Regions from separate parts of the Streptomyces sp. NPDC051662 genome, predicted to be linked through region 1. Evidence: riboswitches for the same ligand, from Rfam matches in the RefSeq annotation. Region 1 holds a riboswitch; the other holds the start of a gene.
What was found. A riboswitch is a leader RNA that binds a small molecule or an ion and turns the genes downstream of it on or off. The one in region 1 is predicted to bind S-adenosylmethionine.
Positions count from the first base shown of each region.

Region 2: another riboswitch for S-adenosylmethionine. It lies ahead of AB0M67_RS04410 (aminotransferase class V-fold PLP-dependent enzyme); the one in region 1 lies ahead of thrC (threonine synthase).

Region 1 is NZ_JBFAZD010000012.1:125,237-141,153, forward strand. Features, by position in the region: gene AB0M67_RS21380 (DUF397 domain-containing protein) at 1-82, shown strand, start outside; gene AB0M67_RS21385 (hypothetical protein) at 366-953, shown strand; gene AB0M67_RS21390 (signal peptidase I) at 950-1,552, shown strand; gene AB0M67_RS21395 (alpha/beta hydrolase) at 1,549-2,253, shown strand; gene AB0M67_RS21400 (hypothetical protein) at 2,353-2,793, shown strand; gene AB0M67_RS21405 (hypothetical protein) at 2,812-3,627, shown strand; gene AB0M67_RS21410 (hypothetical protein) at 3,630-3,959, opposite strand; gene AB0M67_RS21415 (sigma-70 family RNA polymerase sigma factor) at 3,956-4,570, opposite strand; gene AB0M67_RS21420 (hypothetical protein) at 4,646-4,963, opposite strand; gene AB0M67_RS21425 (Uma2 family endonuclease) at 5,692-6,270, shown strand; gene groL (chaperonin GroEL) at 6,352-7,977, opposite strand; gene AB0M67_RS21435 (cold-shock protein) at 8,381-8,584, opposite strand; gene AB0M67_RS21440 (ubiquitin-like small modifier protein 1) at 8,953-9,228, opposite strand; gene thrC (threonine synthase) at 9,281-10,582, opposite strand; SAM riboswitch class I at 10,600-10,729, opposite strand; gene AB0M67_RS21450 (glucosyl-3-phosphoglycerate synthase) at 10,908-11,933, shown strand; gene AB0M67_RS21455 (hypothetical protein) at 11,990-12,136, shown strand; gene AB0M67_RS21460 (trehalose-6-phosphate synthase) at 12,217-13,656, shown strand; gene otsB (trehalose-phosphatase) at 13,733-14,596, opposite strand; gene AB0M67_RS21470 (DUF3263 domain-containing protein) at 14,689-14,997, opposite strand; gene AB0M67_RS21475 (extracellular solute-binding protein) at 15,009-15,917, opposite strand, start outside.
Region 2 is NZ_JBFAZD010000002.1:372,802-388,718, reverse strand. Features, by position in the region: gene AB0M67_RS04425 (Rieske 2Fe-2S domain-containing protein) at 1-664, shown strand, start outside; gene AB0M67_RS04420 (ubiquinol-cytochrome c reductase cytochrome b subunit) at 661-2,286, shown strand; gene trpD (anthranilate phosphoribosyltransferase) at 2,481-3,545, shown strand; SAM riboswitch class IV at 4,206-4,323, shown strand; gene AB0M67_RS04410 (aminotransferase class V-fold PLP-dependent enzyme) at 4,521-5,906, shown strand; gene AB0M67_RS04405 (glycerate kinase) at 5,910-7,085, opposite strand; gene AB0M67_RS04400 (SLC13 family permease) at 7,082-8,515, opposite strand; gene AB0M67_RS04395 (response regulator transcription factor) at 8,607-9,266, opposite strand; gene AB0M67_RS04390 (ATP-binding protein) at 9,263-10,726, opposite strand; gene AB0M67_RS04385 (small hydrophilic protein) at 10,677-10,982, opposite strand; gene AB0M67_RS04380 (Lrp/AsnC ligand binding domain-containing protein) at 11,090-11,371, opposite strand; gene AB0M67_RS04375 (rhomboid family intramembrane serine protease) at 11,368-12,078, opposite strand; gene AB0M67_RS04370 (hypothetical protein) at 12,290-12,532, shown strand; gene AB0M67_RS04365 (NYN domain-containing protein) at 12,570-13,934, shown strand; gene AB0M67_RS04360 (NlpC/P60 family protein) at 14,294-15,331, shown strand; gene AB0M67_RS04355 (NlpC/P60 family protein) at 15,564-15,917, shown strand, end outside.

The DNA of each region.
Region 1 (15,917 bases):
CTCCAAGAACCCCGACGGCCCGGTGCTCGTCTTCCGGACCTCGGCGTGGTCGGCCTTCATCGCCGACGTCAAGATCGGTTGACCCATCCGGCGGCCCGGCAGCGGAGGGATGTCAGCGCCCTCCGCCAGGTCCGGGCGTCGGCCGGTCGTGGACCGCGTCACCTCGTTCGGCCGACAGCGGTCGCTGGAGGCCATCAGTCGCGATGTCATGACAGTGCGACCCGGGAGATCGTGTGCGGGAGCGCCGCCGCCACAGATCGCCGCCGACCTGGCACACCCGGATCGCGATACGGAGCGGCACCGCTACAAGTGGGACAGGAGGGGCCAATATGCTGCAAAAGCGATTGAACTGAACGGAGTGGGTGATGGCGCGTCCCTGGCTGAGCGTGCTGGCACAAGTGGTGCCCGTTCCGCTCGGGTTACTGCTCAGCGGTGCTCTGGTCTGGGGGGCCACCAACGCCGACTGGAGCGGTACCAGCAGCAACAGCGGCAACGAATGGACCTCCAGCTCGGCGGGGCTGGCCAATGACGGCAAGGTGCCCATGTTCCGCGTCGGCAGCATGCGCCCCGGCGACACAGGCTCCAACTGCATCGATGTCAAGTCGAACGCCGACTTTCCCACGGCGCTCAAGCTGTACAGCAACTCGGCGAACTGGCCCAACAACTATCAATCCTTCATCGACCTCAAGATCGAGGTGGGCCGCGGCGGCACCTTCGGGGACTGCGACGGCTTCACTCCGCACAGGACCGCGTTCGACGGCACCCTGGACAGGTTCGTCGCCCTGCACACCGACTTCCGCACCGGCGTGGGCCCCTGGCCGCTGACCGGCAGGCCACCCAACTCGCTGAGCTTCCGGTTCGCGTGGAAGTACAGCCCGAGCGCACCCGGCGGCTCGCAGGGCTCGAACACCAATGAGGTGACTTTCACCTGGGAAGCGCGGGAACGGACGTGACCTTCCCGGGTGACCTGGCCGCCCGCCCGCTCCACCACCCCACGGCCGACGGCGCCCCGCACCCGGTCCGCGTGGTTACCTCGGTCATCTCACGTACCGTGCTCGGCTCGATGGTCGGGCTGCTGGTGTGGGCGCACTTTCCCGTGCTGGCCCTGGGCTGGACTGCGGGCGTGGTCCAGTCCGGCTCCATGCGTCCCGCCCTCGTGCCGGGCGACGTCGTTCTCTATCAGCCACCGCGCGACCGCACTCCGGCTGTGGGCCAGATCGTGCTGACCCAGGACCCCACCCGGCCCAACCGTCTGCTCACCCATCGGGTCCACCAGGTGCGTCCCGACAACGACCTGATCACCAAGGGTGACGCCAACTCCGCACCGGACTCCACCCCGGTCCGGCCCTCGGCACTCAAAGGCGTCGCACGCTTGCGCGTGCCCTGGATCGGCCTGCCGGTCCAGCTCTGGCGCGACAAGCAGCCCGTGCCCGCGACGGCCATGCTGCTCGGACTCGCCCTTCTGCTCACGCTTGCCGCTCTGCCACTGCACAGCCGCCGGCGGTCCGGCGACGGAGGAATGTCAGACCCCTCCGCTAGGTTCCGCGCATGACTGAATTCGTACTCGTAGCAGGCGCGTGGCTCGGATCGTGGGCGTGGGACGAGGTGGTGCCGGAGCTGCGCGCGGCCGGCCATGGCGCCCATGCCGTGACGCTGTCCGGCCTGGCGGAGAAGCAGGGCGTACCGGCCGGGCAGCGGCGGCATGTCCAGGACATCGTGGACGTGGTCGAGCGGAACGGTCTGCGGGACGTCGTCCTGGTCGGCCACAGCTACTCGGGCATTCCGACCGGCCAGGCCGCCGAGCTGATCGGTGACCGGCTGGCGCGCGTGGTCTTCGTCGACTCCAATGTTCCGGCGGACGGCGAGTCGTTCGTCTCCGACTGGCCGGACGGCCGGGCGATGGTGGAGGGCGCGATCGCCGCGACCGGCGGCTTCTGGCCTCCTCTGGCGGCGCCCGACTACGCGGGCCAGGGCCTGACGGACGAGCAGATCACCCGGATCGTGACCGGCTCGACGCCCCACCCGGGCGCCTCGCTGACCGAGCCCGCCGAGCTGTCCCGCCCGCTCGGCGAGCTTCCGGCGACGTACATCAAGTGCCTGCTCGACGGCGCCGAGCCGAGCCCCCGCGTGGCCGCGCTGCTGACCAGTGACCGCTGGCGGCTGGTCGAGCTGGACACCGGCCACTGGCCGATGTTCTCCCAACCCCACGAACTGGCCCAGGTCCTGCTCACCGAGGCCGCCGCTACGAGCTGACCCCCGCTGGCGACTCATCGCCATCGCCTTGTTCCGTACCCGGCCCGGCCTCCACGCTGACAGAACACTCCGAATCAGTGGATCAGTGGAGGTTTCCCCATGTTGCGGAGAACCCTTGTCCTGTCGGCCGCCGTGACCACGCTCCTCGCCGGTACGTCCTTCGCGCCCGCCTACGCGGACGCGGCCGAGCCCGGCGTGATCATCACCAATGGCGACCGCGTCCATGTCTCCAGCACCCCGCCCCCGACCGCGTCCGCCCACGGCTGGTGGAAGAAGGTCAGCGGGCCCGGCGACAAGGCGCGCGTCACCGTTGATCTACAGGTGAGGAACGCTGACGGTTCCTGGCGGACCGTGGCGACCGGCTCCAAGATCGTGAAGCAGGGCGGCGGCAGCGCACGCCGGGCCAATGCCCGCAAACGGTGCGTCAACGTGAATCGGACCATCAGTTGGCGAAGCGTCATCGATGTGGACATCATCGGTGTCATCGACTCACCCGAGAAGGCCGTCACGGCGCCCCAGTCGTTACGGTGCGCCGTCTAGAAAGGGAAGGGAAGCTCCTTGACCGACGACGCGGACGATTCGGCGCCGACCATGATTCTGGGCGTCCATGGCGTCCTCGACCTGGAGCCATGGATCCGCCGGGCCCATGAGGACGACGGCCTCGAAGAGGACATGTACAGCCTCGTCGTGAAGCGGACGGTCGCCTATGGGCTGAGTTCCTTCCATACGGGCGGGCCGGAGGGCGAGCGCTGGGGACACAACGACGCGGGCGGCGACTGGACCCAGGACGGAAAGGTCCACCAACTGGCCTGGCTCCAGGTCGCGGTCAGCGAGGACCTGCCCGGGCAGCGGATTCCGATTCAGCCCGCGGCGACGGTCCTCCGCGATGTCCTGACCCGTCTGGGCCGCTTCCGTCTCACGGGGCTGCACACCGTGGCGCCTCTCCAGCTGGCCCCCGACGGCCGCGCCGATCTCGTGGACGCGGCGGCCTGGTTCGCCCTCGCGGACCCGGACCCCGGCGCGTCGGCCGGCCTCACCGTGTCCGTATGGGCGCCCGAGACCGCCGGTCTGTCCGGCCGCGCGTCCGACCTCCTCGCGGCGGCCCAGGAGCGTGCGTACGACGCGATGACGATCGGGCCCGCGCCTGCCGGGGCGGCCACAACCTCCGGGCAGGACGGTCTGGGCCTCCCCCTCGCGGGCGAGGTCCAGACGGAGGGAATGCGCCCCGGCCCGGCGTTCCACTGCCGCGTCCCTGAATGGTCGCTCGATGTGGCCGCGTGGACGACGGAGATCTTCGTGGACGCCCTGAGGTCCACGGGGACGACCGCCCCGGCGCTGATCACGGTGTCCGCCCGGGAAGGCGCTCACCAGTAAACCTACGACGAGGTCTGCACCGACGGGCCGGTCGGGTGCGTCGGTACGACCACCGGCGGTTCGCTGACGCCCGGGGTGTCGGCGGGCGGTACCGGACCCGGCGCCTGCGCGCCGCCGGACAGCAGCACGGGCAGGCACATGACCACCACGGCGGCGGCCACACCGAGCGCGGCCAGTGCGACCCTGCGCACCCGGCGCACGCCCCAGCCGCGTCCCCGCGGAGGCTCCTCGGGGCGCAGATCATGATGCGTGACGAGCGCGGCACGGGCGGCCAGCGCGGCGCGCAGCCGGTCCTCGGTGGCACGTCGGCGGTCTTCCGCGTCCGGTCTCATCGGACCGCCCCCAGCTTCTTCTCCAGCGCGTCCAGCGCGCGGCTCGCGGTGGACTTGACCGTGCCGCGCGACAGGCCGAGCGTCTGCGCGATCTGCGCCTCCGACAGCTCCGACCAGTAGCGCAGCACCAGCACCTCGCGCTGCGGCCGCGTCAACTGGGCCAGCGCGTCGAGGACTTGACGATGCTCCTCGGCGAGCAGCAGCCCCTCGTCCACGGGCGGCCCGTACCCCTCATGGGGCGGGGTATGGCCACGGGCGGTGCGACGTCTGCGCAGCACGGAGCGGGCCGCGTTGACGACGGCGGTGTGCAGATAGGCCGCCGGGTCCTGGAGCCCGTCCAGCGAGTTGCCATGCGTGCGGCAGACGGCGGCGAAGGCGTCCTGGACGACGTCCTCGGCGGTGGACAGTTCGTCCACCAGGAAGAGCGCGAGCCGCACCATGTCGACTCGTCGTGCCCGGTACAGCTCGGCCAGTGTGGGCGGGCGCCTGTCGTCGTACGGCGTGTCGAGCGCCCGGAGAGACCGTTCCCGCACCGGCGCGCCCTCGGTCCGGGACATACGGGAGAGCAGGCGGGACCACCAGGACGGCGCCGCGGCTATGACGTACTGCATGTGCCTCGATCCATTGCGGGAGGGGCGGGCGGCCCTGGGGATGACCGGCCCGCCCCCGTGGTGCTGCCGCCGCTGTTACCTCGCCGGCGTCTTGGCCAGGTCGCCCGGCTCGATCACCTTGGGCTCCCCGGCCCCGCCGCCCGCCTTGGCCACGCCGCCACCCGGCTTGGCCACGCCGCCCGACTTACCCGCGTCGACGACCTTCGGGGTCTCGACGGACTTCGTCGTGTCCTGCTGGGTCGTCTCCACGGTCGTGGTGACCTTCGGCGCGGCCGGCTTCACGACGGAGTCGGCGACGGCCTGCGCGGCGAAGCCACCGCCCATGAGCAGCGCGGCACCGATGGCGGCAGCCAGGACCCGGGGACGGTAATTCCTTTTGGCCTGCGAAGACATGAAATTTCTCCCGAGGAAGTCACGGAAACACGGTCTGGAACAGCTGAAGGGCCCCTTCAACCCACCAGACGTGCGACACCCCCCGGGGTTGCGCCCCCATCCGAAAAACTTCCTCACGGCCCGGGGCTCAAGCCTCGGGATCCGAGCCCTCTTCGCAAGGAATGGGAGGCGGGTCTCTACCCACCCGCCCCCCCTGCCTGGGGTGTTGACTTTTCGTGACCGACTTGCCACGCAGGGTTGCGACGCCCTAGCGTGCCCTTCAGAGTCCTTCGGGGCACAAAACAGCCCCCGCCGATGCTTGCGACATCTGGCGAGGGCCTGACCAATCAAGATCGACGCTTCAGGAAAGCGATCCCCTGGCTGAGAGCCAGCTCAATGCTGCCGCGCCCGAGACGCACGCGACGTCACCCGCTTCACCCACTTCTCCCCCGATGGCGGTCCCCGGCTACGGCAAGCGTTCGACGCCCGGTCAACAGGCCCGCAGGGATGACGACTTCGCGCACCTGCCGCCGCGCGAGGCCCCGTCGTCCACCACCCGGCGGCGCTCGCCCGCGTACGGCTGACGTCCAAGCTCCCGCCGGAGCGGATCCGCGCACCACGCCCGCCACTGCGAGTCCTGGAGTGCGCGAAGTGCGGCGCCCCCGCCCACCAGAAAGGATCCCGACATGACCATCCAGTCGATCCGCCGCCATAAATCCGGGGCACCATGGAGGGGAGGAGGCGAAACCATGACCCCCAGTACCGCTGATCACGCCCAGATGTCCGTCGAGGAATTCGAGCAGATCGCCCACGCGGCCCCCGAGACCGTGACGCTCGAATTCATCAACGGAAAGCTGGAGGTCAAGCCCGTGCCGGACGGCGACCACGGAGAAATCATCATGTGGCTGCTGCGGCAGTGCATGCAGCAGCGCCCTGAACTGGGGCTGTACCCGGAGCAGGGCCTGAAGGTGGAGACCTACCGCAATGGCCGCGCCCGCCCGGACGGAGCCCTCGCGCCAATAGGTCACTTCGCGGGTCAGGGCGAGTGGGGTGACACCAACGGCGTGCTCATGACGGTCGAGGTGACCTCCCACGATCACGACACCGATCGCCGCGACCGCAAGGAAAAGCGCGATGGCTACGCCGCCGCCGGAGTCCCCGTCTATCTCCTCATCGACAGGGACGCGGGGCTGCTGGTGATCTACACCGAACCGCAGAACGGGCGGTACCAGCTCCGTACCTCACGCCCGTACGGCGCGGCGGTCAAGGTCCCGGCCCCCGTCGGCATCGTTCTGGAAACCGAAGCGCTCAAGGACTTCAGTCGCTGAAACGCCCGAGGGCGGCACCCCCGAATCAGGGGTACCGCCCTCGGTCACTTCAGACCATGGACCAGGTCCGAGCCGTCAGGCTCAGAAGTCCATGTCACCGCCCGGCATGCCGCCGCCGGCCGGGGCCGCGCCGGCCTTCTCCGGCTTGTCGGCGATGACGGCCTCGGTGGTGAGGAACAGCGCCGCGATGGAGGCGGCGTTCTGCAGGGCAGAGCGCGTCACCTTCGCGGGGTCGATGATGCCCTCGGCGATCATGTCGACGTACTCGCCGGTCGCGGCGTTCAGGCCGTGACCCACCGTCAGGTTGCGGACCTTCTCCACGACGACGCCGCCCTCAAGACCACCGTTGACGGCGATCTGCTTGAGCGGAGCCTCCAGCGCGAGCTTGACGATCGCGGCGCCAGTGGCCTCGTCGCCCGTCAGCTCAAGCTTCTCGAAGACCGAGGAAGCCTGGAGCAGAGCCACGCCACCACCGGCGACGATGCCCTCCTCGACGGCGGCCTTGGCGTTGCGCACCGCGTCCTCGATGCGGTGCTTGCGCTCCTTGAGCTCGACCTCGGTCGCGGCGCCGGCCTTGATGACGGCCACGCCGCCGGCCAGCTTCGCGAGGCGCTCCTGGAGCTTCTCGCGGTCGTAGTCCGAGTCGCTGTTCTCGATCTCGGCGCGGATCTGGTTGACCCGGCCGGCGACCTGGTCGCTGTCACCGGCACCGTCGACGATGGTGGTCTCGTCCTTGGTGATGACGACCTTGCGGGCGCGGCCCAGCAGGTCCAGGCCGGCGTTCTCCAGCTTGAGGCCGACCTCCTCGGAGATGACCGTACCGCCGGTGAGGATGGCGATGTCGTTGAGCATGGCCTTGCGGCGGTCACCGAAGCCCGGGGCCTTGACGGCGACGGACTTGAAGGTGCCACGGATCTTGTTGACGACCAGGGTCGACAGCGCCTCGCCCTCGACGTCCTCCGCGATGATCAGCAGGGGCTTGCCCGACTGCATGACCTTCTCCAGCAGCGGAAGGAGGTCCTTCACGTTGCCGATCTTGGAGTTGACGATCAGGAGGTACGGGTCGTCCAGGGACGCCTCCATACGCTCCATGTCGGTGGCGAAGTACGCCGAGATGTAGCCCTTGTCGAAGCGCATGCCCTCGGTGAGCTCAAGCTCAAGGCCGAAGGTCTGCGACTCCTCGACGGTGATGACGCCTTCCTTGCCGACCTTGTCCATCGCCTCGGCGATCAGCTCGCCGATCTGAGTGTCGGCGGCGGAGATGGAGGCGGTCGAAGCGATCTGCTCCTTGGTCTCCACGTCCTTGGCCTGCTCCAGCAGGGCACCGGAGACGGCCTCGACGGCCTTCTCGATACCGCGCTTGAGGGCCATCGGGTTGGCGCCCGCGGCCACGTTGCGCAGACCCTCGCGGACCAGCGCCTGGGCGAGCACCGTGGCGGTGGTCGTACCGTCGCCGGCTACGTCGTCCGTCTTCTTGGCGACTTCCTTGACCAGCTCGGCGCCGATCTTCTCGTACGGGTCCTCAAGCTCGATCTCCTTGGCGATGGACACACCATCGTTGGTGATCGTGGGGGCGCCCCACTTCTTCTCAAGGACGACGTTTCGGCCCTTGGGGCCAAGGGTGACCTTGACGGCGTCGGCGAGCTGGTTCATCCCGCGCTCGAGACCGCGCCGTGCCTCCTCGTCGAACGCGATGATCTTGGCCATGTGAAGTGGTCCTCCCGGACATGGGGTGGATTGCTCCGGACCGCGCTGGCGCCCGCGACGGACGGCCTGAGAGCCGTGCGGTTCCTTGCTCCACCGGCTCTTCGGGCCTCACCGACCCGGTCCTTAAGTTGTCACTCTCACTTGCAGAGTGCTAACGCCAATGATTAGCACTCGACCCCCGAGAGTGCAAGCTCCTCCCGTACGCAGCGGACCCGCCGGACCCTCAGGACGCGCCGCACGCGCCGCACGCGCCGGACCCTCAGGACGCGCCGGACGCACCGGGCCCGCCGGAACGCACGAGGGGTCCGCATCCCCTGTTCGGGATGCGGACCCCTCGGCGTGAGTCACGAGTCGTGCGTCGTGAGTTCGTACGTCAGTGCGTCGGTGGCCGATCGCGCCGGGATCAGACGGCGAGCTTGACCATGTCCGCCTGCGGACCCTTCTGGCCCTGCGAGATCTCGAACTCCACTCGCTGACCTTCTTCAAGGGTGCGGTAACCGTCCATCTGGATCGCGCTGTAGTGGACGAAAACATCCGCACCACCGTCTACCGCGATGAAGCCGTAGCCCTTCTCCGCGTTGAACCACTTGACGGTGCCCTGAGCCATGCCTAACTCCCCTATTACTGGCCCTTGCACGGGGCCACACTTCGCGCCGGAACGCGTCGACCGCGGCTGAATGTATCTGCCCAACTGCCCTCTGCAACAGGTCAATCGGACGAGAATTCTGGGCATGGCTGAACACGCATAGCGTTGAATTCCCTGCGTTCCAGGGCAAGTCGGGCCGGGCAAAGCGCACCTACGGCGCATACGGCACTCCGACTTCGACCCCATGTTGTCGCGTTCTCGCATGCGTTCGGCAGGGGCGACAGCGGGGCGTTCCCATACTGTACCGCGCTCAACCATGTAGAACGGCCCCCTCCGCTTCTCTCACGGAGGGGGCCGTACCAGTCACGGAGCGGAGGAGAATCCGGGGTTCAGCCCCCGGCGACGGCGGGGATGATCGAGACGCCCGCGCCCGCCGGGGTGGCGGTCTCCAGGCCCTGCTCGAAGCGGACGTCGTCGTCGTTCACGTACACGTTCACGAAGCGGCGCAGCTTGCCCTGGTCGTCCAGGACGCGGGCGGCGATGCCCGGGTGGTTCGTCTCCAGGGACTGGATGACCTCGGAGAGGGTCGCTCCCTCGGCGGCGACCTCGGCCTTTCCGCCGGTGTATGTACGGAGAATGGTGGGGATGCGGACGTTGACGCTCATGGTGGTGTTCTGCCTTCCGTCTTCCGAAACGTCGGAAACGTCGTGGTGGTCGTCAGCTGCCGGCCAGGCCGGCGTCGCGGAACGCGTCCAGGCTCGGGCGGATGGTCGCCGTCGGGCCGGTCGTCGGGGCGACGGCGTCGAGCGTCTTGAGACCGTCACCGGTGTTCAGGACGACGGTGGTCAGCGCCGGGTCGAGGAGACCGGCCTCGATCAGCTTCTTCGTCACGCCGACGGTCACACCCCCGGCCGTCTCCGCGAAGATGCCCTCGGTGCGCGCCAGCAGCTTGATCGCGTCGACGATCTGCTCGTCGTTGACGTCCTCGACGGCGCCGCCGGTGCGGCGGGCGATGTCCAGGACGTACGGGCCGTCGGCCGGGTTGCCGATCGCCAGGGACTTGGCGATGGTGTCCGGCTTCTGGGGCCGTACGACGTCGAGTCCGGCCTTGAAGGCGGTGGACACCGGCGAGCAGCCCTCGGCCTGCGCGCCGAAGATCTTGTACGGCTTGTCCTCGACCAGGCCCAGCTTGATCAGCTCCTGGAGACCCTTGTCGATCTTCGTCAGCTGCGAGCCCGAGGCGATCGGGATGACGATCTGGTCGGGCAGCCGCCAGCCGAGCTGCTCGCAGATCTCGTACGCCAGCGTCTTGGAGCCCTCGCCGTAGTACGGGCGGAGGTTGACGTTGACGAAGCCCCAGCCCTCGCCCAGCGGGTCGCCGATCAGCTCGGAACAGAACCGGTTGACGTCGTCGTAGTTGCCCTCGATACCGACGAGTTCACCGCCGTACACCGCCGCCATGACGACCTTGCCCTGCTCCAGGTCGTGCGGGATGAAGACGCAGGAGCGGAAGCCGGCGCGGGCGGCGGCGGCGCCGACGGCGCCGGCCAGATTGCCCGTGGAGGAGCAGGAGAGCGTGGTGAATCCGAAGGCACGGGCGGCTTCGACGGCGATGGCGACGACACGGTCCTTGAAGGAGTGCGTCGGGTTGCCGGAGTCGTCCTTGATGTGCAGGGAGCCGGTGACGCCCAGTTCACGGGCGAGGTTGTCGGCCTTGACGAGCTTGGTGAAGCCGGGGTTGATATTGGGCTTCGTGGCCACATCGGCGGGGACGGGCAGCAGCGGCGCGTAGCGCCAGATGTTGTCCGGGCCCTCGGCGATACGCTTCTTCAGCTCTTCGGGGGTGCCGCTCGGCAGGTCGTACGCCACTTCGAGCGGCCCGAAACAGCTGGCACAGGCGAAGATGGGGCCGAGGTCGAAGCGCTCTCCGCATTCGCGGCACGAGAGTGCGGCGGCGGGTCCGAGATCCACCGAGTCGGCGACGGAGTCGGCGTTCTGGACGGCGGTCTGCACAGCCATGGAGGCGAGGCCCTTTCTCCTCATCTTCCTCGCGACGTACTTCGCCACGAGACGGAATTGGCACCTTCCCCACCGTGACCTCGAATGGTCGGCGGGAGGGTTGCCGGGACTTCAACGGGCCGTTCCCTCAGTCCCTCTGGATGAGCGCTATGGCGCCGGACCCCGGGTCCGATGCGTTTATCGACGTAACGACCCCCGGCATGCGGCGGTCATTCGTGTTGTTCAAGACTGTAACCGACGGAGCGCACGGTTGAGATAGTCGTCCGCACCGCGAGATGGATCACGTTCATGGCACACGTACGCACACGCACAGGGAGTACCGACCGTGCTGGAAGAGGTGGAGCACTGGCTGACCAGGCGTTCCTGGTCCGTGGCCGACCGCCCGCTCGACCGGCTGACCGTGGCGAAGGCCGCGCGCGGTTCGACCGTGAGTGTGGTCCTTCCGGCGCTGAACGAGGAGGAGACGGTCGGCGAGATCGTCTCCGTGATCCGGCGCGAACTGATGGAGCGGGTGCGGCTGGTCGATGAACTGGTGGTGGTCGATTCCGGTTCCACCGACCGTACGGCCGCGGTCGCCGCGGCGGCGGGCGCGCGCGTGGAGCACCGGGACGCGATACTGCCGCGGCTGCCGGCGCTGCCCGGCAAGGGCGAGGTGCTGTGGCGGTCGCTGCTGGTGACGAGCGGCGACATCGTGTGCTTCGTGGACGCCGACCTGAAGCGGTTTTCGGCCGATTTCGTGTCCGGGATCGTGGGGCCGCTGCTGACCGATCAGGACGTGCAGTTCGTGAAGGCGATGTACGACCGTCCGCTGTACCCGGATCCGGCGGGACGGGGATCTGGATCTGGAACGGGATCTGGATCTGGAACGGGACCGGGATCCGGAACGGGACCGGGACCGGGCCCCGGCCAGGGCGGGCGCGTGACCGAGCTGGTGGCCAGACCGCTGCTCAATCTGCACTGGCCCCGGCTGGCCGGTTTCGTTCAGCCGCTGGGCGGCGAGTACGCGGCGCGGCGCTCGCTGCTGGAGCGGCTGCCGTTCCCCGTCGGGTACGGGGTGGAGCTGGGGCTGCTCGTGGACGCCCTGCGTACCGCGGGTCTCGACGCGCTGGGGCAGGTCGATGTCGGGGTACGGATCCACCGCCACCAGGACGAGCGGGCGCTGGGGCGGATGGCCGCGGCGATCTACCGTACGGCGCAGCTGCGGCTGTCCCGGGCGCATTTGGTACGGCCTGAGCTGACGCAGTTCGAGCGCGGCGAGAACGGTTTCGTACCGCGCACGCACGTGGTGGACACGGAGGAACGGCCGCCGGTGCGGGAGATCGCGGAGTACACGGCCGGACGCGCGGCGTAACGGAATACGATCATGCGAATTATCTAGATTGCCCGGTTATGGCGATGAATCATGCGATGACCGGGCCTCTGAGCGCTGTGCACACGCAGCTGGCCCAGGCCGGGAGCACGGCCGAGCGGCTGTGGCTGCTCGTCGGGGTGGTGCTCGCGCTGAGCGGCGCCGGGGTGGTCGCGCTGGCCGCCCTGCGCGGCCGGCGGGACTGACGGCCGTGCCCGGCCGTTGACGGGCGACCCAGCCGCGTCCGTACGTTTGAGCGTTTCCGTGACGGGCTAGGTTTCGGCACATGGTTACCGAGCCGCCCTCCCGGGCCCAGGTCCTCGTCGCGTCCAACCGCGGCCCCGTCTCGTACACACCGCGGGACGACGGCTCGCTGGAGGCCAGGCGCGGCGGCGGCGGGCTGGTGTCCGGCCTGTCGGCCATCGGGCAGGACGGGGACGCGGTGTGGGTGTGCGCGGCGCTCGGGGAGGGCGACCGCGAGGCGGTACGGCGTACGGGCGGCCGGCTCGACCCCGCCGACTCGGGCGGCCGGCGGGTGCGGATGCTGGGCATCGCGCCCGAGGTGTACGCGGACGCGTACAACGGCGTCGCCAACTCCACGCTCTGGTTCGTCCACCACCTGCTCTACCAGACCCCGCTGGAGCCTGCCTTCGGCCCGGAGTTCCGCGCGCGGTGGGCCTCGTACGAGACATACAACCGCGCCTTCGCGGAGGCCCTGGCCGACGAGGCGGCCGACGGCGCGGCCGTGCTGGTGCAGGACTACCACCTGGCGCTGGTGCCCGGGATGCTGCGCGCCCTGCGCCCCGACCTGAGGATCGGGCACTTCTCGCACACGCCCTGGGCCCCGGTCGACTACTTCCGGCTGCTGCCCGACGACATCGCGCGCCAGTTGCTGCGCGGCATCCTCGGCGCGGACCGCGCGGCGTTTCTGACGCACCGGTGGGCCGACGCGTTCACGGCGTGCTGTACGGAGCTGCTGGGCGCGACGGGGGGCACGGGAAAGACCCGGATCGGTGTGCACGGCCTGGGCGTGGACGGCGACTTCCTGCGCGAGCGCGCGCACCGCCCGGACGTGGACGAGCGGATCGGGACCCTGCGGGGGCAGATCGGCCGTACGAGCACGGGCGAGGAGCGGAAGACGATCGTCCGGGTGGACCGTACGGAACTGTCGAAGAACATCGTGCGCGGTCTGCTCGCCTACCGGCTGCTGCTCTCCGAACGCCCGGATTGGCGCGAGCGGGTCGTCCATGTCGCCTTCGCCTACCCGTCCCGGCAGGACCTGGCGGTCTATCGCGACTACACCGCCGAGGTCCAGCGGCTGGCCGACGAGATCAACGCCGAGTTCGGCACGGCCGACTGGACGCCGGTCGTCCTCCATGTCGAGGACGACTTCGCCCGCTCGCTGGCCGCCTACCGGCTGGCGGATGTGGCGCTGGTCAACCCGATCCGCGACGGCATGAACCTGGTCGCGAAGGAGATCCCCCTCATCTCCGAGCGCGGGAGCGCGCTGGTGCTGTCGCGGGAGGCGGGGGCGTACGAGGAGCTGGGCGAGGACGCGCTGGTGGTGAACCCGTACGACATCAGCGCCACGGCGGCGGCCCTCCACGAGGCGCTGACCATGCCGGCCGACGAGCGCGCGGAACGCGCCAAGCGGCTGGCCGCGGCGGCGACGGCGCTGCCGCCGCAGCGGTGGTTCCTGGATCAGCTGACGGCGCTGCGCGCCTGAGGACTCCGGGCGCGACGGGCGACGCGGCAACGGCGACGGGCGCAACGGGCGACGGGGGCGACGAGCGCGTCGGCCATCAGGCGTCGGACGTCGGCCGTCCGCCCATCGCCTCCGCCAGCGCCGCCAGGAAGTCCGCCAGCGCCGCCGGTCCCGGCAGCCGCAGATCGGCGCGCTCGGCCAGTTCGGGTACTTCACCGCCGCTACAGATCAGCAGCCCAGGGTGGCCTTCGGAGCGAAGCTTCCCGACCGCCGCGTAGGCCGGGAGGTCGCCCAGATCGTCGCCCGCGTACAGGACCGTCTCGGCGCCGACCTCGCGTACGTACTCCACCAGCGCCACGCCCTTGTCCATGCCGGGCGGACGCAGCTCCAGGACCATGCGGCCCGGTTCGACGATCAGTCCGTGGCGGGCCGCCAGCTCGGCCAGCGGGTCGCGCAGGGCGTCGAAGGCGGCCTGCGGGTCGGCGGCGCGGCGGGTGTGGACGGCGACCGCCTGGCCCTTCTCCTCGATCCAGGTGCCGCGCCACGCGCCGAACTGGTCGAGGACGCCGGGGAGTTCGGCACGGACCGCCGCGACGCCCTCGTGCGGGGCGGGGGCGCGGACGGTGCCGGAGACGGCGTCCCAGCGCTCGGCGCCGTAGTGGCCCAGGACCACGAGATGGTCCAGTCCCGGCACGCGCTCGAAGCCGCCGTACCGCACCGCGACCCCGGCCGGGCGGCCGGTGACGACCGCGACCGACGCGACGTGCGGCGCGAGCGCGGCCAGTGCGGGGACGGCACGCGGATGCGCGCGGGCCTGTTCGGGGTCGGGGACGATCTCGGCGAGGGTGCCGTCGAAGTCGAGCGCGACGACGGCCTTGCCCGGCCGCGCGAGGAGCGCGGCCAGACCGTCGGCGCCGGCGGGGGTGGCCGGTTGCGGCAAGGGGTACGGGTTGCTGCCCATGCCACGACCATATCGGCGCCCACCGCGGTACGGAGGCTGTCCGGCCGGATAGAGGCCCCCCGGAGGCTCCCGGCGGGGAGCCCGCTGAGGCCCTAACGGCGACGCCGTCTCTCGTCCCTGATCCGCCGCAGCCTGTTCACCGTCACCGGGTCGTGCTCCAGCGCCAGCGGATCGTCCAGCAGCGCGCCCAGCAGCTGGTAGTAGCGGGTCGGCGACAGACCGAGCCCCTCCCTGATCGCCCGCTCCTTGGCCCCGGGACCCGGCCAGCCGCGCCGCTCCATGGCGAGTACGGCGCGGTCGCGCTCGGAGAGCCCGGCGGGACCGGCCGGGTCGGCGGGAGCGGCGGAGTCGGCGGAGTCCGCCGAGTCGGCGGCAGCGTCAGCCGGGTCAGACGCGGTCATACGACCACACGCTACTCGGCGGCCTCGGCCGCCGCCGCGTCCCTGGCGATCCCGCCGAGGACGTTCGACGGGCTGGCGCCCGGCTCGACCGCCTTGCCGATGTTCTTCTTGAAGCTCTCGCTCACGCTCGCCCACGAGTTCTTGCCGTACGGGATCAGCTCGGACGTGGGCAGCGCCGTCAGGAACGTGCGCAGGTCCGCGTACTGCGGGTCCGCCACCATCGCCTCGTTCGCGCTGTAGGTGACCGGAAGCAGGTCGTACTGCCCGGCGAAGGACATCACGTTCTTGTCGTTGTACGCGAAGTCCAGGAACTTGCCGATCGCCTCACGGTGACCGTTCTGCTTGAAGGCCATCATCCAGTCGGCCACACCCATGGACGCCTTGGCCTTGCCGTTGACGCCGGGCAGCGGCACCATCCCGAACTTGACGCCCTGCTTCGCGGCCTCCTCCATCAGGGAGGGATGTCCGTTGAGCATGCCGACCTGGCCGCTGGTGAACGCCTTGAAGGCGGTGGCGCGGTCGAGCTTGCCGGGAGCGACAGGCCCGGTCAGCCCCTTGCCGACCAGCTCCTTCTGGAGCCACTGGAACGTCTTGATGTTCTGCGGCGAGTCGATGTTGTACGAGCCGTCGGCGGTGTCCGTGTAGCCGCCACCGCCGCTCAGCAGCCACATCATGGTCTCGCCCTGCGCCTCCTCGGAGCCCAGCGGCAGCGCGAACGGTGTGGTCACACCCGTGGCCTTGAGCGCCTCGGCGCTGGACTGGATGTCGTCCCAGTTCTTCGGGGCGTCGAGACCGGCCTGGTCGAAGAGCTTCTTGTTGTAGAAGAGCAGCCGGGTGGAGGCGACGAACGGCAGTCCGTACTGGATGCGGTTGACCTTGCCGGCCTCGGAGAGCTGCGAGAGGAAGTTCGCCTGTGTGGG
Region 2 (15,917 bases), on a different contig from region 1:
CCATCCGATCGAGGCGACGCCCGAGGTCAAGGCGAAGGTCCTGGAGGACTTCGCGATGGGCGCCGCGGAGTCCGGCTTCGGCCGGCGCAAGCTGATCCGCAACACCATGTTCGGCGCGATGGCGCTGGTGCCGCTCTCCGGCGTGGTGCTCCTGCGCGACCTGGGCCCGCTGCCCGAGAAGAAGCTCCGCTCCACGCTGTGGCGCAAGGGCAAAGAGCTCATCAACATGAACACCAATGAGCCGCTGCGCCCCGAGGACATCGTCGTGGGTTCGCTGACCTTCGCCATGCCCGAGGGTCTCGACACACACAGCGAGGACTTCCAGAAGCAGATCGCCAAGGCGGCTCTGATGATCGTCCGGATCCAGCCGGACGAGATCAAGGACAAGCGCGAGCTCGAATGGTCCCACCAGGGGATCGTGGCGTACTCGAAGATCTGTACCCATGTCGGCTGCCCCATCAGCCTGTACGAGCAGCAGACGCACCATGTGCTCTGCCCGTGCCACCAGTCCACCTTCGACCTCTCCGACGGCGCCCGCGTCATCTTCGGCCCGGCCGGTCACGCCCTTCCGCAGCTGCGTATCGGTGTGAACGCTGAGGGCAACCTCGAAGCGCTCGGCGACTTCGACGAGCCCGTCGGCCCTGCCTTCTGGGAGCGCGGATGAGTACCGCTGACGACAAGAACCGCAAGGCGCCCGCCGGTGAGCGGGTCGCCGACTGGGCGGACGGCAGGCTGGGCATCTACGGCCTGGCCAAGGCCAACATGCGGAAGATCTTCCCGGACCACTGGTCCTTCATGCTCGGTGAGATCTGCCTCTACAGCTTCATCATCATCATCCTCACGGGTGTGTATCTGACGCTGTTCTTCCACCCGTCGATGAACGAGGTGGAGTACCACGGCAGCTATGTCCCGCTCCAGGGCGTGATGATGTCGGAGGCGTTCGCCTCCACGCTGGACATCAGCTTCGACGTCCGCGGCGGTCTGCTGATCCGGCAGATCCACCACTGGGCGGCGCTGATCTTCCTCGCGGCCATGCTGGTCCACATGATGCGTGTCTTCTTCACGGGCGCGTTCCGCAAGCCGCGCGAGGTCAACTGGCTGTTCGGCTTCCTGCTGTTCGTCCTGGGCATGTTCACCGGATTCACCGGTTACTCGCTCCCGGACGACCTGCTGTCCGGCACCGGTGTCCGGTTCATGCAGGGCGCGGTCCTGTCGGTGCCGGTCGTCGGAACGTATCTGTCGATGTTCCTGTTCGGCGGGGAGTTCCCCGGCGGCGACTTCGTGGCCCGGTTCTACTCGGTCCACATCCTGTTGCTGCCCGGCATCATGCTCGGCCTGGTGGTGGCCCACCTGATCCTGGTCTTCTACCACAAGCACACGCAGTTCGCGGGCCCCGGCCGTACGAACAGGAACGTCGTGGGCATGCCGCTGCTGCCGGTCTACATGGCGAAGGCCGGAGGCTTCTTCTTCCTGGTCTTCGGTGTGATCGCGATCGTCTCCGCGATCGCCACGATCAACCCGATCTGGGCTCTCGGCCCGTACCGTCCCGACCAGGTGTCCACCGGCGCGCAGCCCGACTGGTACATGGGCTTCTCCGAGGGACTCATCCGTGTGATGCCCGGCTGGGAGATCAATTTCGCCGGCCACACCCTGGTCCTGGGTGTCTTCATCCCGCTGGTGATCTTCCCGCTGGTGCTGGTCGCGATCGCGGTCTACCCGTTCATCGAGTCCTGGGTCACCGGTGACAAGCGCGAGCACCACATCCTGGACCGCCCGCGCAACGCGCCGACCCGTACGGCGTTCGGCGTGGCCTGGCTGACCTGGTACTTCATCCTGCTGGTCGGTGGTGGTAACGACCTGTGGGCGACGCACTTCCATCTGTCGATCAACGCGATCACCTGGTTCGTCCGGATCGCCTTCTTCGCCGGACCGGTCGTCGCCTTCGTCATCACCAAGCGGATCTGTCTGGGTCTCCAGCGGCGCGACGCCGAGAAGGTGCTGCACGGACGCGAGTCCGGTGTCATCAAGCGGCTGCCGCACGGTGAGTTCATCGAGGTCCACACCCCGCTGGAACAGGGCGACCTGCACAAGCTCACCGCGCACGAGCAGTACAAGCCGGCCGAGATCGGCCCCACGGTCGACGAGAACGGCGTGGAGCGCAAGGTCGGCCCGACCGAGAAGCTCCGCTCGAAGCTGAGCAAGGGCTACTACGGCGAGGGCAACCAGATTCCCAAGCCCACCGCCGAGGAGTACAAGGAGATCACCAGCGGCCACGGCCACCACTGATCCCGCCCGGCCTCATAAGGTCGCCACCACCGAGGGCCCCGGCCCGGTCTCCCGAAAGGGAACCGGCCGGGGCCCTCGGCGTATGTCCTGTCCCGGAGTACGGGCATCCGCCCTGCACGCCGGTACGCGCCGATAGGCTGGCCGAGGGCCGCACACAAGGCCCGCGCAATGGACCCGGACACCCAGGAGCGAGCATGAGCGCTGTGACCCCCGTCGGAGGCGACACCGCGGCGGCCCGCACCTGGCCGGGCGTACTGAACGCGCTGCTGAGCGGTGCCGACCAGAGCGCGGACGCCACGGCCTGGGCGATGGACCGGATCATGAGCGGCGAGGCCACCAACGCGCAGATCGCCGGATTCGTTGTCGCGCTGCGCGCCAAGGGCGAGACGGTCGCGGAGATCAGCGGCCTCGTACGCTCGATGTACGCGCACGCCAACCTGATCGAGGTGCCCGGCCGGACCGTCGACATCGTCGGCACCGGCGGCGACGGCGCCAAGACCGTCAACATCTCGACCATGTCGTCGATCGTGGTCGCCGGCACCGGTGCGAAGGTCGTCAAGCACGGCAACCGCGCCGCGTCCTCGGCGAGCGGTGCCTCCGATGTGCTGGAGAAGCTCGGCGTCAACCTGGAACTGACCCCTCAGCGGGTCGCCGAGGTTGCCGAGGAAGCCGGCATCACCTTCTGCTTCGCGGTGAAGTTCCACCCCGCGTTGCGTCATGTGGCCGCCGCGCGAGGCGAGTTGGGCATCCGCACCACCTTCAACTTCCTGGGTCCCCTCACCAACCCGGCGCGGGTCCGCGCGCAGGCGACCGGCGTCGCGGACGCCCGTATGGCGCCGATCATCGCGGGCGTGCTGGCCGAGCGCGGCTCCTCCGCGCTGGTCTTCCGCGGCGACGACGGCCTCGACGAACTGACCACCACCGCGACGTCGCGGGTGTGGGTCGTACGGGACGGCGCGGTGACGGAGGAGGCGTTCGATCCGCGGGACGTGGGCCTGGAACTGGTCCCCGTGGAGGCGCTGCGGGGCGCGGACGCCTCGTACAACGCGGATGTCGCACGGCGGCTGCTGGCGGGGGAGACGGGGCCGGTGCGGGACGCGGTGCTGCTGAACTCGGCGGCGGCGCTGGTGGCGCTGGATCCGACGGGGGAGTCGCTGGCGACGCAGCTGTCGGCGGGGATGGCGAGGGCGGCGGAGTCGATCGACTCGGGTTCAGCGGGGCGGGCGTTGGCGCGGTGGGTCGCGTCGTCGCAGTCGTAGGTTTTCTGTGGCCGGGGCCGGTGGTTGTGTGCGGTGCACCTCCGGCGGGGGGCGGTTTCCGGGGTGCGTTTCGGCTGGGGCCGGTTTCCGAGTGCGGGTTGTCGCCGGGGTGCCCTCCGGGCGGTGCGCCTTCCGGCGGGGGCGGTTTCCGGGGTGCGTTTCGGCTGGGGCCGGTGGTGCGGTGCGGGTTGTCGCCGGGGTGCGCTCCGGGCCTCGCGTCCGGGACTGCATGATTTACGGCGCGCAGCAGCCGGACGTCTGGACACTGGCGGTCGCGCGCCACAAATCACGCTCTACGTCCCGGACACGATCCCTGCGCGCCCCCCTTCACCGCCCGCTCAGGCGGCCCGGTCGTGCGCGAGGGTGGGCGGGGGAGGCGGCGGCGCTCTCCCGTACCCGGCCACCTGCCGGTACCGACCGGATCGGGACGGGTGACCACCGGGGGGAGGGGGTCGGGGTCGTAGGAGGTGCGTGTCCGGACACTAAAGCGTGATTTGTGGCGCGCGAACGCCCGAACCATCGTCGGGGCAGGGTCGCGCCGTAAATCATGCCGTCCGGACATGTACCTCCGGAGGCCCCGGCCCCCGGCAGCTGACCACGCAACCGCAACCGCAACCCGAACCACACCCACGCCCACCCATATGGCATACTCTCCGGCAAGGTCATGAGCGACAGCGATTAAGGCCCCGGCTCGCTGTCCGGCAACCCTCCGTCCGTGGCGGGGTGCCCCGGGTGAAGACCAGGCCGTAGGCAGCGAGGTCTGCGGCAAGCGCGGACCCCTGCCACCTTTGGGGTCCTGGTCCTCAAGGGAGCAGTCTCGTGAGCAAGCGAATGCGTTAGGGCGAGCGCGCCCCCTCTTCAACACCTCCGCACGGCGACCCCGTGCGTCGAGGCACACCCCGCCACCATCGCGGCGCAGCCGCGCACCGCGGGGACTTGAAGCCGTTCCGACTTGTCCTGCCGGGAGATATCGCCATGTCCGCACGCCCGAACGCCGCCGCCACCACGACCGCCTCCGACGACCCCGCCTGCGCCGCACCGCTGCCCGTGCTCGGGCGTGAGGTGACCGTTCCGCTCGTCACGGGCGGCGAGGTCACCTACGCCGCGCTCGACTACGCGGCCAGCGCCCCCGCCCTTCAGCGCGTGTGGGACGACGTCGCCGCGTACGCCCCGTACTACGGCAGTGTCCACCGGGGCGCCGGTTATCTCTCGCAGCTCTCCACCGACCTGTTCGAGAACAGCCGCCGCACGGTCGCGGAGTTCCTCGGCTGCCGCCCCGATGACCAGGTCGTCTTCACCCGCTCGACCACCGACTCGCTCAATCTGCTGGCCGCCGCGGTCCCCGCCGAGTGCGAGGTGTTCGTGTTCGAGACGGAGCACCATGCCTCGCTGCTTCCCTGGCGGGACGCGCGGGTGACCTATCTGAACGCTCCCCGGACGCCGGGCGAGGCCGTCGCCACGCTGGAGCGGGCGCTCGCCGGGCGGGGGTCCGCGGGGCCGGCGCTGGTCTGTGTGACCGGTGCGTCCAATGTGACCGGTGAGCTGTGGCCCGTACGGGAGCTGGCGACCGCCGCGCACGCGGGGGGTGCCCGTATCGTGCTGGACGCCGCTCAGCTCGCGCCGCACCATCCCGTGGACATCGCGGAGTTGGATGTCGACTGGGTGGCCTTCTCCGGGCACAAGCTGTACGCGCCGTTCGGGTCCGGGGTGCTCGCGGGGCGGGCCGACTGGCTCCAGGGCGCGGAGCCGTATCTCGCCGGCGGTGGCGCCAGCCGTAAGGTGGCGCGCCGGGCCGATGGCGGGGTGGATGTCGACTGGCACACCACCGCGGCCCGGCATGAGGCCGGTTCGCCCAATGTCATCGGGGTGTACGCGATCGCCTCGGCCTGCAAGGCGCTCACGGACGCCGGGTTCGACACGCTGGTGGCGCGCGAGCAGCGGCTCGTGGCCCGGGTGCGGGAGGGGCTGGCCGGGGTGCCCGAGGTGAAGGTGCTCTCGCTGTTCGGCGATGACGCGCCGCGGGTCGGCGTGCTGTCGTTCGTGGTCGAGGGGTGGAACAGCTCGCACTTCGCCGCCGCGCTCTCCGCGGAGTACGGCATCGGTGTACGGGACGGGCTCTTCTGCGCCCATCCGCTGGTACGGACGCTGCTGGGCAGTGACCCGCGGGACCCGGGGGAGTGCGGCGCCCCGGACGCCGAGCCGGGCGAGCGGTCGCTCAACGCGATCCGGGTCAGCTTCGGCGCCGGGACGCCGGACGAGCATGTCGACCGGTTCGTCCGGGCCGTGCGGGAGCTGGTGACCGATGGCGCGCGGTGGAACTACCGTACGGAGGACGGCCGCTGCGTCCCCGACCGGGGCTGAGCCTCAGGCCGCGACGGGTGCGAGGCGCGTGCCCAACAGCACCATCCGCAGGGCGCGTTCGGTCGCGTCGGCGAGGAACTCGCCACCGCGGTCGAGGGCTTCGGGCAGTGCCACCGGCGCGGGCAGGATCGAGCTGTACGCGTCGACCCCCAGGGCCCGCACCTCGTGCGCGCCCTGCCCGATGGTGCCGGCCAGTACCAGGACCGGTACCCCGGACGCGTGGGCGCGGCGAGCCACTTCGGCCGGGATCTTGCCGCGTACGGTCTGGTGGTCGAGCGCGCCCTCGGCGGTGATCACCAGATCGGCGCGGGCCAGCCGGGCGTCGAGGTCGAGCCGGTCGAGCAGGACGTCGAAGCGGGGCAGCAGACGCGCGCCGAGGGCGGCCAGACCGGCTCCCAGACCGCCGGAGGCGCCCGTGCCGGGGGCGGTGCGCAGGTCGGTTCCGGGGGACAGGTCCCGGGTGAGGACGGCCGCCCACCGCTCCAGCGCCATGGACAGCTCCTCCACCAGGGCCGGGCCCGCGCCCTTCTGCGGGCCGAACACCCGGGCCACCCCGCGCGGGCCGCACAGGACGTTGAACGGGTTGCAGGCGACCAGCAGTTCGGTGCCGGAGAGCCGCGGGTCGAGTCCGCTCGTATCGATACGGTCCAGTCCGCGCAGCGCCGCGCCGCCCGGGGGCAGTTCCCGGCCGCGGTGGTCGAGGAGCCGGGCGCCGAGCGCGCGCAGCGCCCCGGCGCCGCCGTCCGACGTACCGGAGTCGCCGCAGCCGACGAGGACGCGCCGGACGCCCAGGTCCAGTGCGGCGCCGATGAGCTGGCCGACGCCGTGGGTCGTGGTGGTGCCCGGGTCGCGCCGGCCGGCCGGTACGAGCGAGAGGCCCGCGACGGCGGCCATCTCGACGACGGCGGTCGCCGTAGCGGGCGCGGTGCCCCCGAGGAGTGCGAAGTGGCTGCTGACGGGGTCACCGACCGGGCCGGTCGCGGTGTACGGGACCAGCCGGCCGCCGGTCGCGGCGGCCAGCGCCTCGGCGGTGCCCTCGCCCCCGTCCACCAGCGGGATCAGATCGACCTCCGCGTCGGGGACCACCCTGAGCAGGCCCTCGGCGATGGACTCGGCGACCTGGCGGGCGGAGAGGGACTCCTTGAAGCCGCTGGGGGCGATGGCGATGCGGTAGCTCATGGCTGGGTCTCCAGACGAACGGGCACGCCGAGCAGCGGCCAGACGGCGAGGGCGAAGAGCAGGACGAGGGCTGCTGTGAGCGGCGCGAGCACGGCGGAGAGCCGGAGCAGATCACGCGGGGTGTAGGTGGGTGTGCCGGGCAGATCGGCGAAGAGCGCGACGGGTTTCGCGGAGGCGGGCAGGGTGTGGCAGAACCCGGCCGCGGCGGTCGAGGCGAGCGCGGCGGCCATCGGGTTGACGCCGGCGCCGATGGCCGCGACGACCACCAGCGGGACCAGTACGGAGGATCTGGCCGAGCGGGACTGAAGGGCCAGATGGGCCGCCGTACTGATCAGCACCACCCCGGTGAGGAACGCCCACGGCGGGATGGTGGAGCCGCCGGGCACCCAGCTGACCAGCCACGCGGCGGCTCCCGACTCGGCGAGGGCGACCCCCATCGCCATGGTCGCCGCCATGAAGAGCAGCAGGGGCCAGGGCACGGTCCGCAGTCCGTCCTTGAGTCCGACGGTCCCGAGCGCGGGGGACGCGGCGACGACCGCGCCGATCAGCGCGACCACCGCCGGTGACACACCGTGCAACGGCTCGCTGCACCACAGCACGACCACGGTCCCGAGCAGCAGCGCGCACCGCGCCTCCGACGAGGTCAGCGGGCCGTCGACCGGGGTGCCCGAGTGCTGCTGGATCTCGGCGGCGGTGATGTGGACGGGTCCGCGCCGGTCGGCGCGTGTGGTGGTCGTCAGGAGTACCGCCTCGGCGGCGAGATGCGAGGAGACGACGGCGAGCGGCAGCCCGAGCAGCAGGCATTCGACAAACCCCAGCCGCTGTCCGGTCTGCTCCCACAGCACGCTGACGGTGATCAGATGCGCGCCCGCGCCGATCAGGGTGGCGACGGCGGAGAGCAGGATGACGGTCGGGAAGAGCAGCGCGAGCATGACGACGAGGCGTGTGCGGTCGGCGAGCGCCTTGGCGAGCGCCAGGAAGACCGGCAGGGCGAGGGCCGCGCGCCCCGAGGTGGCCGGTACGGCGAAGGCGGTGACCACCAGCGCGGCTGTGGTCAGATGCGTCAACTGCCGTACGGTACGGGCCCCGCCGACCAGGAAGGCCGCGGCCCGGCCCGCCAGCCCGGTGCCCGTGACCGCGGCCGCCAGGACGAACGCGCAGATCAGCAGCCACACCGTCTCGTCGCCGAGCGTCGCGAACAGCGTCTCGCTGCTGATCACGCCCGTCGCGGTCAGCGCCAGCCCGGCGCCCAGGGCGATATACGTGTCGTCCACCGGGGTGGCGATCCAGGCGCAGGTGGCGAGGGCGAAGACGCCCAGGGTGAGCCGCGCGTCACCGCTCAGGCCCGGAAGGGAACCGGGCACGGCGAGCAGCGCGCAGATGCTGAGTACGGCGCAGAGCCAGCCGGCCTGCCGGAACGAGAGGGTCACGACGAACAGCTTCTGTCCGTGCGGTGAGCCCCGAATGAACGCTTTGTGAAAGGGAGTTCATGTGGCGGGCCTGGCCGGGGCCGGATGGCCGTCACGGCATCCGGTAGCCCATGCCCCGTACGGTCTCCAGCCGCTGGGCGCCCAGTTTCTTGCGCAGGGCCCGTACGTACACGTCCACGATATTGGAGCCGGGGTCGAAGTCGTACCCCCAGACATGGGAGAGGATCTGTTCACGCGAGAGCACCTGGCCCGGATGGCGCAGAAACAGTTCGAGCAGCACGAACTCACGGGCCGTCAGATCGACGGTGAGCTCGCCGGAACGCGCCCTGCGGGTCCGCAGGTCCAGGCTGAGGTCGCCGCTGCGCAACATCGTCACCTCGGGCGCGCGGGCCGCGGTACGCAGCCGTAGCCGTATCCGCGCCAGCAGCTCCTCGAACCGGAACGGCTTCGTCATCCAGTCGTCGGCGCCGCCCTCCAGTCCTGCCACGGTGTCCCGTACGGAATCCCGTGCCGTCAGCACGATGACCGGCAGCGTCACCCGTGCCTCGCGCAGCTCCCGCAGCACGGTGAAGCCGTCGCGCCCCGGCAGCCCGATGTCGAGCAGGACCAGATCGAAGCCGCCGGTGACGGCGTACTCCAGGGCCGAGTCGCCGTCGGCGGCCACGGTGGTGGTGAAGCCGTTGGCGCGCAGCCCCTTCTCCACGAAGGAGGCGATGCGCTCCTCGTCCTCGGCGATCAGAATGCGGTTCATGAACTCGTCTCCAGGATGAGTACGAAGGTGGCGCCGCCGCCCTCGGTGGGGCGCAGCTCGACCCGGCCCCGGTGGCCTTCGGCGATCGCTCTGACGATCGCCAGGCCGAGCCCGGCGCCGCTGGTGCGGGCGCCGCGGCGGGCCGTACCGCGGCGGAAGCGTTCGAAGATCACCTCCGCGTCCTGCGGCTGTACGCCGGGGCCGTTGTCGGTGACATGGAGTTCGAACCGGTCGCCGTACGCCTGTGAGCCGATCCGTATGCGCTGCCCCGGCACGGTGTGCTGCACGGCGTTCTGCGCGAGCTGCACCATCGCCTGGGTGATCCGCTGCGGATCGAGCCGCGCCTCGCGGTCCGCGACCCCGTCCAGCACCCATTCCCGGTCGCCCAGCGTCCGCGCCTTCACGAAGACATCGGCGGTCAGTTCGGCGAGCTGGACCGGTTCGGGGCTGATGAAGTCGGGCCGTTCGGCCTTGGCGAGCAGCAGCAGATCCTCGACGATGCGGCTCATCCGGTCCAGCTCGTCGGTGACCAGACGTACGGTCTCCTCCCGGTCGGCCGGGTCGTCCCCCATCACCTCCAGATGGCCGCGCACGATGGTGATGGGCGTACGCAGTTCGTGCCCGGCGTCGTCGACGAACTCCCGCTGCGCGGCGAACGCCCGCTCCAGCCGGTCGAGCATCCCGTTGAAGGTCTCGGCGAGGGCCGCGATGTCGTCCCGGCCCTTGACGGGGATCCGGCGGGTGAGGTCCTGCTCGGTGAGTTGCGCCGCGGTGATCCGTACGACCCGTACGGGCGCGAGTATGCGGCCCGCGACCGCCCAGCCGATGCCGGTCGTCATCAGCAGCGCCACCCCCGAGATGGCCAGCAGCGTACGGAACGTCTCGTTCGCGACGGCCCGTTCCCGGTCCGCGTGGAAGGCGACGACGAACGCGCCGGGCGCCGCGTCACCGGCCGGGTCTATGGCGACCTTCGCCCAGCGCAGCTCGCCCCCCGAGCGGTGCAGGGTGCCGGAGGCCGCCTCGGAGGCGAAGATCCGGGTCAGCGCGTCGCCGTCCCGCCACAGGGCGGTCCGGTCGGGGAGATCGCGGCGCTGCCGGATCACATGAGGCTTGGGTACATCGGCCCTGATCAGGCCGAGCAGTTCCTCGTCCGCGTCGGAGTACTGGCGTTGCAGAAACACCCGGAGCAGTCTGCGCGGGTCGCTGAACCGCTCGCCGGTCTCCGGATCGACGCCCTGGCTGACGAAGTTCGCGAACTCGCCGGTCTCCTGGGTGAGCAGCTGGCTGATCCGCTGGTCGACATCCCGCAACAGGATCGAGCGGGTGGTGGTGGCCACGGCGGCCAGCGCGATCGCCATCACCACGAGCAGCCAGAGGAGGATCCGTACCCGGGCGGAGATGGGGCGCGAGTCAGCCGTCTTCACCGGCGTCGTCCCCGCGGTCGTCCCCGCGGTCGTCATCGTCGTCACCGTCGGTGGCCGAGGGCCCGGGTACGACGGCGTCGCCCGGGGTGGCGCCGGGGCCCGGGCTCATCGAGGGGGTCGGCGTGGTGTCCGGCAGCACGGTCGGCGTGCCGGACGGCGTGGTGCCGAGTTCCACCTTGGGCGGCACCTTCGGCGCGTCGGGACTGTCCGTCATCGCGTAGCTGGTCGCGGCGATACCGAGCGGGATGGCGACGACCGCCGCCAGGGCCGCCAGACGAGGAGAGAAAGCCATGTCCGTCATGGTGCCGGGCGCGGAGGAGGCGGGGATGAGCGCCGGATGAGGAATTCTTCATCCGCCGCCGCCGCCGCCGTCGGCACTGGCACCGACGCCGAGAGGCTCTAGGCGTCGAGTCCGATGGCGAAGGCCGCTTCCAGGTCGTGCTGGGAGTACGTACGGAACGCCACATGCGTGTCCGTGCCCTCGACGCCCTCGATCTTGCTGATCCGGCCGGGGATCACATCCGCCAGATCGTCGTGCTTGGGGACCCGGACCATGGCGATCAGGTCGTACGTACCGGTGACCGAGAAGACCTCGCTGACGTTGTCGAGGGCCGCGATCGACTCCGCGATCTCGGGGATCCGGTCGACGCTGGTCTTGATGAGCACGATCGCGGTGATCACGGTTGGCGTTCTCCCTCGGTGGCCGCGGCTTGGTCTTTCACTCTATCGGTACGCCAGTACCGCACCCAGGCGTAGAGGAAGCCCGCCCCGAACCCCACCAGATGCGCGAGATAGGCGACCCCGGGGCCGGAGCTCGCGCCGTGCGCCGCCACCCACTGGAGCACGAACCAGAAGATCAGCACGATCCAGGCGGGGAAGCGCAGCGGCAGGAAGAGCAGAAACGGGAAAAGGCTGGTGACCCGGGCTCTGGGGAAGAGATAGAGGAAGGCGCCGAGCACCCCCGAGATCGCGCCCGAGGCGCCCACCAGCGTCTGGTCCGAGTCGGCGTTGGCCGCCGCGTACACGAACAGCGCGAAATAGCCGACGGCGAGATAGAAGAGCGCGAAGCGCGCCCGGCCCATCCGCTCCTCGGCCATCGCCCCGAAGACATACAGAAAGAGCATGTTGCCCAGCAGATGCAGCCAGCTGCCGTGGACGAAGAGCGCCGTCAGCGGGGTGAGCAGGGCGTGCGGGGTGCCGCGCAGCAGATTGACGGGGATGACGCCCCACCGTTCGAAGTACGCGCTCTGGGTCGCGAGGAGCGTGTCCCCCTCGCCGTACCCCGGATTGAACCCCGACAGCGGGCTGACCAGGAAGACCAGACAGCAGAGGCCGATCAGTCCATAGGTCACCACTGGGCCGTCGGCCGCCGTCCGCCACTTGATCATGGACAGAGCATTGCCTAACGGGACCGACTGGTACAGAGCGCCTCGCCGCCCCCTGGAGTGGCCGCCAGGCCGTAGGGTTGCTGGCATCACATGCGTGTTCCGGCATCTCCGCGTTTCGACGGCGCATCGCGGGACACCGCACGAGAGACGACGGAAACCACGAAACTCCGAAGCTACGAAACTCCGAAACTACGAAAAGAGGACAGCGACGATGACGACGGTTCCCCAGCCGACGGCCGCTACCAGGTGGCGCTGCACGCTGTGCGGCAATCTCACGCGCTTCGATGTGACCCGCTCGTCGAAGACCGTCGAGTACGTCCATCTGGACCTGGCCGGGGAGCCGAAGGTCGAGGAGCGCGAGGTGGTCAGTGAGACCATCGAGTCGGTGCGGTGCCGTTGGTGCAACGCCGTGGACCAGATCGAGCTGGTGGACAGGCCAGGGGCCGGTTCCTGAGGGAGCCGCCCGAAAGGGGTAGATGGGGTGACGGATCGTGGAGCAGCCCGCGAGCGGTGCTGAGCCGGCCGGTGCGGCCGGCGGTGACGCCGCGGAGGCGCTCGACCGCCCGCTCCCGGACGGGGTACGGCGCCGGGTCGTCGCGCTGGTCTCCGACGCCTTCGGCGGGCTGACCGTCACCGAACTCCCCGCGCAATTGCGGCAGTACGCCCGGTTCACCCCGAACAGACGGGCGAAGTTCGCGGGGAACGCGATGGCCGCCGCCCTGGAGAGCGACCCGGTGTTCCGCCAGCGGATCGGGGAGCGGATCGGCCAGGCCCAGCCGGAACTGGCCGCGGCTCTGGAGGCGGGCTCGCCGCCCGCCGCCGCCGACCCCGTCGATGTCGCCGCCGCCGCGTATGTCCTCAGGCCGCCCGGGTGGGTGAAGCTGGTGGCCGCCGCGGGCGAGGAGGCCCAGCGGGCGGACGCCGAGCGGGCCGGTGCGGAGACCCGGCGCGAGCTGGAGCGGCTGCGCGAGGAGCTGGCCGTCGCCAGGGCGCTGACGAAGAGCGAGACCGAACGGCTGCGTACGGAGCTGGAGGCGGCCCGTAAGGAGTCCGAATCGCTCCATCGCAAGCTGCGCAGCGCCCACAGCGATGTGAAGCGTGGCGAGGCGGCCCTGCGCCGCGCGCACGCGGAGTCCGAGGCGTTCCGGGCCGAGTCCGCGGCGCAGATCTCCGCCGCGGAGAGCGAGACGCGCCGGATCAGGGCGCGTCTCGGTGAGGCGGAGGCGGCCGTCGAGGCGAGCCGCCGGGCCGCCCGCGAGGGCCGTTCGGTGGAGGACATGCGGCTGCGGCTGCTGCTGGACACGGTGCTGGAGTCGGCGCAGGGGCTGCGCCGCGAGCTGGCGCTGCCGCCCGCCGCCGCCCGCCCCGCGGACCTGGTCGACGCGGTGGAGCCGGGCCGGATGTCTCCCAAGGACGTGGCGGCCCGCGCGCTCTCCGAGACCGATCCCGCGCTGCTCGACCAGTTGCTCGCGCTGCCGCAGGCGCATCTGATCGTGGACGGCTACAACGTCACCAAGACCGGCTATCCGACGATGCCGCTGGAGAAGCAGCGGCTGCGGCTGCTGGGCGGGCTCGCCATGCTCGCGGCGCAGACGGGCGCCGAGATGACCTGTGTCTTCGACGGCGCCGAGCTGGCGGCGCCGGTGCTGCTCGCCCCGCCGCGCGGGGTACGGGTGCTGTTCTCGAAACCGGGTGTGACGGCGGACGAGTTGATCCGCCAGCTTGTCAGGGCGGAGCCGCCGGGCCGGCCCGTGGTGGTCGTCTCCACCGACCGGGAGGTCGCGGACGGGGTCGCCAGGGCCGGCGCCAGGCCGGTCGCGTCCGCCTTGCTGCTGAAGCGGCTTTCGCGCGTCTGATGCCGATCGCACCCTGATCGCGGCACTGGTCAAGTCATGGGAACAATGACCGAATTGATCGCTTGTTGTCGCAGCGCAGCGTCAAATGTCCATGACTGCCTGTGTGGTGTCGGTAAATTATGTGCGTCCCGACTGAGTTTTTCCTTGGAAGGATTTGAAGTGATCACAAGAAGGTCACTAAGGTCAGGCCTCGAACCTTCGCGCGGTTGATCATCCATCCGGGGTGGCAGCGAAGGAACCGCCGATTTCGTGCAGTTCAGCCCGGTTCAGTCCAGTTCGCTGGAGGGATGGACGCAGGAAGCCGGGACTTCGCGTCCCCCACGCCCGGTAGGCGGCTGAGGAAGAAGGAGCTCGCCTCCGTGGCGTCCCACCGTCGACCCAAGCAGCCGAGCCGCGCCCGTGTGACCGTGCTCACCGTTACCGCCGCCGCTGCCGTTGCTCTCAGCGCCCAGGCCGCGAACGCCGCCCCGAAGCCGAGCAAGGAAGACGTCAAGGAGAAGGTCGACAAGCTCTACGAGGACGCGGAGAAGGCCACCGAGAAGTACAACGGGGCCAAGGAGGCGCAGGGCAAGCTCGAAAAGCAGGTCGACGCCCTCCAGGACAAGGTCGCCCGCGGCCAGGACGAGCTGAACGACCTGCGCGACGGCCTCGGTTCGATGGCCAGCGCCCAGTACCGCACCGGCGGCATCGACCCGGCCGTGCAGCTGTTCCTCTCCTCGGACCCGGACAGCTACCTGGAGAAGGCGTCCACGCTCGACCAGGTGAGCGCCAAGCAGGCCGACACGCTCCAGCAGATCCAGTCCAAGCAGCGGACCCTCGCGCAGCAGCGCCAGGAGGCCCAGGGCAAGGTCAAGGACCTCGCGGAGACCCGCAAGCAGCTCGGCGAGAAGAAGGACGAGGTCCGCGGGAAGCTCGCCGAGGCGCAGAAGCTGCTCAACACGCTGACCGCGCAGGAGCGTCAGGCGCTCGCCCAGGAGGAGGAGTCCCGCGCCAGCCGCGACGGCGGCACCTCCTCGCGCGCCGACCTCGGCAACGTCGGGTCCTCCTCGCAGCTCGCCGCCGCCGCGTTCGCCGCCGCCCAGAGCAAGATCGGCACCCCGTACGTCTACGGCGCCAGCGGCCCCAGCTCCTTCGACTGCTCCGGGCTGACCTCCTGGGCGTTCGCGCAGGCCGGCGCCGCCATACCCCGTACCTCCCAGGCCCAGGCCAACGCCGGTACGCGCCTCGGGATGAGCCAGCTCAAGCAGGGCGACCTGGTCATCTTCTACGGCGACCTGCACCACGTCGGCTTCTACGCTGGCAACGGCCAGGTGCTGCACGCCCCCAAGCCCGGTGCCAACGTGCGCTACGAGTCCATCAACAACATGCCGTTCCAGTTCGGGGTCCGGATCGCCTGACGGCTCCTGACACCCGCCCATTCGGGCGAATTCCCGCTACGCACGCTGACGCCGCGCCCCACCGATGACCTTGTGGTCTCCGGTGGGGCGCCGTTTTGTGTGCGCGGGGCGGTCGTTGGCCGCTCCGTGGTCGCACGGCTACTGTCTGCTGCGCGCAGCTCCGGCCAGCGGTCCGCCCGTCGGGCGGCAGGGGCTGCGTCAGTGCGTACAGCGGAAGGAAGTGCGGCTTCCTGTGGTGTCCCATCGCCGCCCCTCACAGTCCGGTCTGGGCCTCGGCGCCCGCGGCAGCGCCTTCGCAGTGTCCGCCGCGGCGGCCACGGCCGCGGCGGCGCTCGGAGCCGCCCCCGCGGGCGCCGACCCGCAGCAGACACCGGAGGCCACCCGCGCCAAGGTGGACCAGCTGTACGAACAGGCCGAGAAGGCCACCGAGTTGTACAACAAGGCGAGCGAGCAGATGGGACGGCTGCGCGGCCTGGTCGACCACGCGCAGGACAGCGCCGCCCGCGGCCAGGAGCGCGTCAACACGATGCGCGGAGCGCTCGGTTCACTCGCCGGCGCCCAGTACCGCTCGGGCGGCATCGATCCG